Regions from separate parts of the Pseudoalteromonas sp. M8 genome, predicted to be linked through region 2. Evidence: riboswitches for the same ligand, from Rfam matches in the RefSeq annotation. Region 2 holds a riboswitch; the other holds the start of a gene.
The links. Region 2 has a riboswitch for cobalamin ahead of GSF13_RS22030 (TonB-dependent receptor). Riboswitches for the same ligand answer to the same signal wherever they lie in the genome.
Positions count from the first base shown of each region.

Region 1: linked by a shared signal. The riboswitch ahead of GSF13_RS19845 (ABC transporter ATP-binding protein) and the one ahead of GSF13_RS22030 (TonB-dependent receptor) in region 2 are both predicted to bind cobalamin.

Region 1 is NZ_CP047240.1:3,328,802-3,333,229, reverse strand. Features, by position in the region: gene GSF13_RS19860 (FAD:protein FMN transferase) at 83-1,114, shown strand; gene nqrM ((Na+)-NQR maturation NqrM) at 1,215-1,427, shown strand; gene GSF13_RS19850 (histidine phosphatase family protein) at 1,508-2,107, shown strand; cobalamin riboswitch at 2,098-2,253, shown strand; gene GSF13_RS19845 (ABC transporter ATP-binding protein) at 2,323-3,120, shown strand; gene GSF13_RS19840 (iron ABC transporter permease) at 3,117-4,142, shown strand; partial or broken gene cobT (nicotinate-nucleotide--dimethylbenzimidazole phosphoribosyltransferase) at 4,135-4,428, shown strand, end outside.
Region 2 is NZ_CP047240.1:3,814,632-3,819,059, reverse strand. Features, by position in the region: gene GSF13_RS22045 (2-dehydropantoate 2-reductase) at 1-146, opposite strand, end outside; gene GSF13_RS22040 (VanZ family protein) at 139-489, opposite strand; gene GSF13_RS22035 (YajQ family cyclic di-GMP-binding protein) at 642-1,124, shown strand; cobalamin riboswitch at 1,214-1,459, shown strand; gene GSF13_RS22030 (TonB-dependent receptor) at 1,494-3,356, shown strand; gene GSF13_RS22025 (hypothetical protein) at 3,517-4,428, shown strand, end outside.

The DNA of each region.
Region 1 (4,428 bases), 490 kb from region 2:
AAGTTAGAATATCAGCCCTCCAGCAAAATGCTTTGCTCGAGGGCTTTTTTATACCCGTTGGTACTAAACTCAGGAAGTTCTGATGCAAGCAAGTTACGCTTTTTTATCTCGATTTTTTATTATTTCGTTTTTATTCGTTTTTTTAACAGGGTGCCAAGACGCCAAACCTGAAGCCAAGGAGATCGTGCTGTCTGGTAAAACCATGGGCACGACTTACAACATCAAGGTATTCCCCGGTGAAAAGCCGCTCGAACAAGCGCAGTTGCACGAGGAGGTTGAGCAAGCATTAAAGGCTGTTAATCAATCTATGTCCACCTATATCCCAAATTCTGAGATTAACCAGTTTAACCGTTTAGCCGCAAATACCGTTATGCCTATCAGTGAAGACTTTCGCTTGGTAGTTGCTGAATCTATCCGCCTTGGAAAGTCGACCAAAACGCTTGATGTTACGATGGGACCGCTTATCGATTTGTGGGGATTTGGTCCTGACAAAAGACCAACAATGCGTCCGTCACAGGTCGAGTTAGACGATATGCGCACTCGTATCGGTGTTGATAAGCTTATTTTAAATGACCGTGGTCTTGCGAAAACAGTTACGGGGCTGGAATTATCATTTTCTGCAACCGCTAAAGGCTATGGCATAGATAAGGTGGCAGAGGTGATTGAGAGTCATGATATTCATGACTATATGGTAGAAATCGGTGGCGAGCTTCGCGTTTCTGGCAAGAAGCCGGATGGAGAGTGGCGTATTGCTATCGAGAAACCCGATGCGCCTGTTGGTCAACGCCAAATTCATCGCGTGATAGAGCCTGGCAAAAATGGCATTGCAACTTCAGGTGACTACCGTATTTTTTATGAAATGGATGGTGAAACCTTTACACACCTTATTGACCCTACAACGGGTCGCCCAGTTAAACATGAGCTGGTGTCGGTAACGGTACTACATCCATCTGCGATGACGGCTGATGGCCTAGCGACAGCATTGACTGTGATGGGCACGGAGCGTGCAAAGGCGTATGCCACTGAGCATCAACTCCCCGTGTATTTGATGTATAAAAGTCCTGAAGGGATCAAGAGTTACGCGAGTGAAGCATTTCAGCCGTACTTGAATTAAGCTGTACAACACCCCATAATTTAATTGTGAGTGACGCCATGAAAGCGTATAATTTGCGCGTCGTCACTCAATTCAATGTAGCAATAAAAGGGGCTAGATAATGTCTTTATTCCTCCTTACTTTCGGTTTACTTATGCTTATCGCTGTTGCGATGGCAGTAGGCGTTATCGTACAAAAGAAATCCATGGCCAGTAGTTGTGGTGGTTTGGGCTCAATGGGCATTGACAAAATTTGTGATTGCGACGATCCATGCGATAAACGCAAAAAGCGGTTAGCAAAAGAAGAGATGTGGAAAGAAAACCAGATCCTATAACCGTAGAATGGTATTAATTGAAAACGCAAGCTTAGCTTGCGTTTTTGCTTTTTGGGTAACAAACCTTAGGTTAAGTAAAAATGCAGCGGCAGCTATATTTTGTTCGTCATGGTGAAACGACCCTATCAGGCCATTTACTTGGAGTGACAGATCCCGAACTCAGTAGTACTGGTGCTCAGCAATTGCTGCAATCGTTAACGAGCCTAAGTGGCCTGCAGGGTATTATTAGCTCTCCAAGGAAGCGCTGCCTGAATACAGCCACAGCCTTTGCAAAGCAGTATCAACTCCCCGTTGAGGTGGAGCCAAATCTCGCCGAATTTGATTTTGGATTATGGGATGGACAACCTTATGATACGCTTTGGCGAGAAACCCAATTTCCAAGTATTGGTGACTTTTGGCAAAACCCTTGGCTGCACACGCCTCCTGAGGGCGAGTCTATGTATGATTTTCATCATCGGGTCGCCACGTGGTGGCACAGTATTTTGGCGTCGCCAAGTGAAGAGTGTACCGCCGTCGTAGCGCATGCCGGAGTAATAAAAGCGCTTGTAGCACTTATTCTTGACCTATCGCCTGAGCTTACTGCATACCAATCGAAGATAGATATTCCTTATGCGGGTATAGTAAAAGTTGAGGTGTTTTACGACAGCAGCCAAACTGCTTGGCCAAAAGTTGTATTTTAGACGTCTAGACTTCATAATATTGCAAATTTCGTGATAGGCAGATATTGGGAATGAGGTGTGAGTCCTCAACTGTCCCCGCAACTGTAAGTGTATGAGTGTTACCTCTTGCATAAGTCAGATACCAAGGCCTATCTATATACTTAAGCGGGCAGACTTAAGTCAAAGTTGTCGCTTGTCTATAAGCTACTACTTTGCCGTGCCCAATCAGAGGTGCTATGGCAGTTACTCCACAGTTTCAAGTCGATAAACTTAGCGTGCAGCTTGGTGGTAAAGCCATCTTAAAGGCACTCAGCTTTGCTATTAATTCGGGTGAATTTATTGGTTTGCTCGGACCGAATGGTGCTGGAAAGTCGACTTTGCTGCGCACTTTATATCAATACACAGCGCCAAGTTCTGGGTCGCTACTTTTCAATGGTAAGCCGCTAGCTAGTTATGGACGTAAAGCCTACGCGAGACATGTTGCTGTGGTGCTACAAGAGATCCCCGCTGAGTTTACTCTGCCATTATTTGATATGGTATTGATGGGGCTAACACCGAACAAATCACTGCTCGCGACAACGACGGCTGCTGAAAAACAGGCAATCTTACATGCCATTGAGCAGGTTGGATTGAGCCATAAATTAGAGCAATGTTTTAGCTCCTTGTCTGGTGGGGAGAAGCAAAGGGCAATGATCGCACGTGCCATGGTGCAAGCGCCTCAAGTATTGATAATGGATGAGCCCACCAGCCATTTGGACATTAAATATCAAATCCAAATTATGGAGCTGGCCAAACAGCTTGGTGTTACTATCATTGCGTCTTTTCACGACTTAAATTTGGCTAGCGCCTTGTGCGATCGCTTATTAGTATTAAATAACGGTGAGCTTGTTGCAGATGGGTCGCCACTTGAAGTCATTAACGAAACCCTATTAAGCCAAGTTTTTGGGGTATGCGCAGAGGTTTCTACTGTCCGTCATCCGCCAAATAACAGTGAGATCCCACATATACGCTTTCATTACGGGTATCAATTATGATTGCCGCAAAGCGGATCGCGTTGATATCGATACTGCTATTGGCCTTGTGCTGTTTTAGCATGCTGATGGCACTTAAGATCGGTGCGATTGATTTATCTTGGCATACGGTTATACAAGCGATTATTAATTTCGATCCCAGCGTACTTCAACAACGGGTGGTAGTTGAGCTTCGTCTGCCACGGACGTTACTGGCGATGAGTGCGGGAGCAGGACTGGCGATAGCGGGTCTTATTTTACAAACCGTGACGCGTAACCCTCTAGCTGATCCTTATTTATTTGGTATTTCTTCAGGTGCTTCATTCGGTGTGGTGGTGCTTATCGCGCTATTTGGTGCACAGTCTAGCCTAATGATGTCTGGGGCTGCATTTGTCGGAAGTTTGCTGTCTATCTTGCTGCTTTTATTTGTGGCAAAACGCAATGCACTACAGCAGGTAGAAACTATGCTCTTGGCGGGCGTCGCACTTTCTTTTCTGTTCAGTGCCTTTACTAGCTTGTTGCTCTATTGGAGTGACCCTCAAGCCATCAGTGCAATCTTGTTTTGGAATCTAGGCTCGTTTGCAAGGGCGAGCTGGCAATGGCTATGGCTTCCATGTTTGGTCGTGTTGCTGAGTTTTATCACGCTTTTAGTGATGCGTCGGCCGCTCAACGCCTTGTTACTCGGAGATGAGAGCGCCACCACGCTTGGCGTGAATGTAGGACGAGTGCGAATAGGTATGTTGTTATTGAGCTCCTTACTCACCGCAGTACTTGTGGCTGCGTGCGGCGGAGTCGGATTTGTAGGCTTGATGATCCCGCATATCGTACGCTTTTTTATCTCGCAAGCAAAGGTCATTGGGCTTGTGGCCACCGCGCTTTGCGGTTCGCTTTTGATGCTATGGGTGGATGTATTGTCGCGCACTCTTATCGATAATCAGGAACTTCCTGTGGGTGTGATCACCGCCGCCATTGGCAGCGTGTTCTTCTTAGCATTGCTTATTTTCAAAAATCGCCGCTCTGGAGGCGTCGGAGTTACCCATGGTTAAACCGTTAGATACTCGCTTAAACACGCTTATTCAACAGCGCATTGACTTAAAAACCAAACCGCTAGGTGCGCTTGGTAAGCTTGAAGCCTTAACTGCGCAGCTAGTACAGATCTTCTCACAAGGGCAGACGCAATTAGACATAGAGCAGTTAGCAATAATACGCCCTGCAATGTTTGTTTTTGCGGGCGACCATGGTATTGCAAGCCAAGGAGTTTCTATTGCGCCAAGCGAAGTAACTGGGCAAATGGTTGCAAACTTTGTGCAGGGGGGGCCGCGATCAACGTCT
Region 2 (4,428 bases):
ATGGTTTGTTGAATACTTGCTGTTTGATAGCGATAAGTTGCCGCGCGTTTATTTCGAGTGATCAGCGTAATTTGATGAGATTGACTAAGGTGCTGGGCGAGCAGTAATCCTATCGCCCCTTCACCTAAAATATGTATGTTAGCCATGTTTTCTGCTGCGCCAACTTGTCCAAATATAAAATAGAACAAAATAACTGACCGCACCGGCTAAATCAGCTAAAAAATCAGCGGTAGATGCTTGGCGATACGGTAATGAATGCTGCATCCACTCAATTCCTGCACCGTACAAGGACAGTAGCACTATGTGTGTCCATACCTTTACTTTAAAAGCATGGTGAGAGATAAACGCAAGCACAAAAAATACACCAAAATGTGCCACTTTATCGATATTGGGGAACAGCTTTGGAGACAAGCTAATTTCCTTTGCGAATAGCACCGTACATATAATTAAAGAGATAATCAAAAGAGCTTTATAAACGCGCCGTGTCACAATACATCCTACTTCTGTATGACTAAGCGAGCAGTATACCATCGAAAACTGTCCATTGGGTGAACATCCTAATACGCTGTTTAAAAACTTAAAGTAACTCAAATTAAGCATAAACTGCTATAATCGAGCCAAAATGACTTTAGGAGAGAAGCATGCCTTCATTTGATATTGTATCTGAAATTGATATGACAGAAGCAAAAAATACCGTAGACAACGCGGTTCGTGAGCTTGATACGCGTTTTGATTTTCGTGGCGTAGATGCATCAATCGAGCTAAGCGGTGAAATGATCAACCTCAAAGCGGAAGCAGAACAGCAAGTTATGCAGTTGTTCGATATGCTAGTGGGTAAAGCGGCAAAACGTGGCCTAGATGTGGCAAGCTTCGAGTTAAAAGACATTGAACGCTCAGGCAAATACGTATCGCGCAAGGTGGCGTTAAAACAAGGCATCGACAAAGAGATGGCGAAAAAACTGGTTAAGCTTATTAAAGACTCAAAAGTTAAAGTTCAAGCATCAATTCAAGGCGATACGGTGCGTGTAACGGGTAAAAAGCGTGACGATTTGCAAGAAACGATGCAATTGGTTCGTACCGGTGAGCTTGGCCAACCATTTCAATTCAAAAACTTCCGCGACTAATTACGCTTTACTTCATTCCAAAAGTGCATAGATTGCACTTTTGGATTTCTAGACGTCCATTGACAATCATTCCGAAACCCAAGACAATAGCCTCGCATTTTCAAGGTGCTGTACACAACCTAGTGTGGTTGCTAAGTGTATAGATAATCGGGAAACTGGTGCGAACACAAGGGAACATCTAATTGCGTGAATCAATAATAAATTGAGTAAGACAGTTTATTACACGTGATTAGCTTGGATCGGTTCTATGCCAGCGCTGCCCCGCAACGGTAGAGTGAACTGCTAATCTGCAGATTTACTGAGCCCGGAGACCGGCCTTGAAACAGTCACTTTGTGTTCTTGTACGGTGGGTACAAGTTAGGGGAAACCATGTTAAATAAAACTGCTCTAAGCGCGGCGATAGCGACGGCGCTCTCTTTTTCAGCATTTGCGGATCAAAATGTTGAACATATCACTGTTACTGCCAATAAATTTGAACAATCTCTAGAAAGCGCATTGTCTGCCATTACGGTTATAGGTCGCGCTGAAATTGAAAAAAGCAATGTTCAAGATGTCGTATCGCTACTCGATAATGTCGCTGGTATTCAAGCTGTTAGAAACGGTGGCTTTGGCCAAAGCGTGAGTTTATTCCTACGCGGTAATGACGCTAAGCATACGCTAGTGTTAATCGATGGGGTTCGAGTGACGGATGCAAACTCCGGTGACAATTCGCTCACTAATTTACCACTTAATAGCATCGAAAGAATTGAGATCATTCGTGGTGCCAAAGCTGCGATTTATGGTTCAGATGCCATAGCTGGCGTGATTAACATTATTAGTCGCGAAGGGAATAACAATACTATCGCGTTTACGACTGGGAGTAACAATTACTCCAAGACCGAAGCGACGGTAAATTACAAAAAAGACAAGTTTAGTATTGCAGCTAATGCGGGTTACACTCATACCGATGGCTATGATGTGATTGAGAAAGACCCTGAAGCTGCAATCACAAAAAACCATGACCGTGATGGATATTATAACGGTAATGCCGGTTTAAATGTGCAGTATGGTGATGAAGAAAGTGGCATTTTTAGCTTACGTTCACAGTACAGTGAAGGTGAGGGGGAGTATGACTCTTTTGGTAGTGATGCTTACCGTTTCCATAACTACACCAATAAGTTGGCGTGGAAAAGACGTACTGATAAGTTTAGCCAAAGTGCGTCATACAGCTTAGGTAAGGAACAAAATGTTCAAATCGGTAATAGTGCTGACGATAACGCTTATGTCACCAAACGCAGCCAATTTGAATATCAGTCGCAATATAGTTTAACTGAAGCTTTGATCTTCACGGGTAACTTTACCTTTCTAAATGAAGATGTTGGTGATTCTACCGCCTCTTTTTCAGAGCCTGAGCGTGATAATTTATCTTTAGCACTCGGTGGGTTTTACAACGATGAAAATTGGCTGGCAGAGGTTGTACTGAGAACGGATGATTATGATTTTCATGGTCGTGCAAACACCTACACGGTTGCTGTAGGCAAGCAACTCATGGATGGCCTAAGTGTTAAGTTGAATCATGGTACTGCCTTTAGAGCACCTTCTTTATCACAGGCGTTTGTGATTGATAGTCCTTACTATTTACCTAACCCAAATATTAAGCCAGAAGAAGCTACTAATAACGAAATTATTGTTACATGGAGCGGCGAGAACTTCCGTGTGGAAGCTGCGGTATACGATAACCGTATTACCGATAAAATCGTTTATCAGCAAAATGATAAATGGAAATACATCCCTTACAATGTTCAGCGCGCTGACTTTGAAGGTGCTGATCTTTCTGTTGAAATTGAAGACAACTTTGGTATCGAGCATACGGTAAATGTGAGCTATGTGAGTGCTAAAGACGCAGATACCGATAAGCAATTACAGCGCAGAGCGAGACGCACCTTAACTTATTCAGTCAGTAAAGAGTGGGAAAATGTCGACGCAACACTGACCTTAGTCCATAGAGGTAATCGCGACGATAAAGTATGGGGAGCTGGAGGTGCATATACAGTGACTTTACCGTCATATACGCTGTTTAACTTAGCTGCTAACTATACGTTTTTCGACGGATTCAAGTTAAATGGCCGTATTGAAAACTTAACCGATAAGCGTTATTTCAATGCCACAGCGGGCGAAGCAAAAGATGGCTCTTTACTGGGCTATAAGCCACTAGGTAGACAAGCCTACGTTGGTGTGAGCTACAGCTTCTAATACGTTAAAAGCTTTTCAATACCCAGAGTGATCCATCGTGAGTAATGGATCACTTTTCTTATTTATCATTTAGTTGCATTACATTTGTAACTGGTGTTCTGCCTTATGTGTGGTTGATAATAGATTTGATTTGTATTATTACTACCTTAAGGAAAAGAACATGAAGTCACTATTATTTGGGTTACTCACGCTTGGGATTGTCACATCAGCGCAAGCTTCGCTACCTGAAAACCAGCTTGAACCTCAATTTTCAACACAATCAATGGCGGGCGATTTCGCTTGGTTTAACGCGCCATCGCAAACCTGTAGTCGGATCCGCAGCATGATGTACTATCGTCACCCCGGCAACGATCACCTAACGCCTATATCTGTGCCTGTGATTTATACCGGTGGCGAGTGTTGGTCTACTGGCAGGACAACATCTAGCCAAGGTCCAAAGGAAATGTATACGCAGGTTTCAGATATTATTCATCAGCAATTTTCGAATGTGGAACATAACTACAAAGAGTTGACGACCGATATCGTCAACAATATTGCCGCACAATCTAGTTCAAATAAAGTGAGCCACACGACTAGCCTCTACGGCACTATGCATATGAAAATCGCAGGTAGAGTTGATGCGCAAAATAAAGTACCGGTGTTGATCGATGGTTTCGATTTGAAGTCTTACGCTAAGTTCCGTAAGAAGCAGCTTGGGATGAATATTTATATCCATGTCTATATTAACAACGAAAATGTCACCATCAAAGGTAAGTATGATGTACGTACCCAGCAGCTTGAGTTAGATCCTTTAATTTCTAGCTTTAAGCCTATGGTGACGACAAAAGTAGAGCTGCCGTGGATCCTCGATTTGATAGATACCTTGACTCCGGGGATTTTTGACAAGCTTTATACTGAATTTAGCCGTATTGTGATTGATGTGTTTGAATTCTTAGGTGTGGATATGAGCGAAGATATTCCGCAGGTCATTAAACACAATGCCCAGTTAATCAATTCAGGTGTTGTTCCGCTTAAAGGCTTAGATACCTTAAGACCTGGTGATACTGCGAATTTAGAAATGGAAGTAACGCGT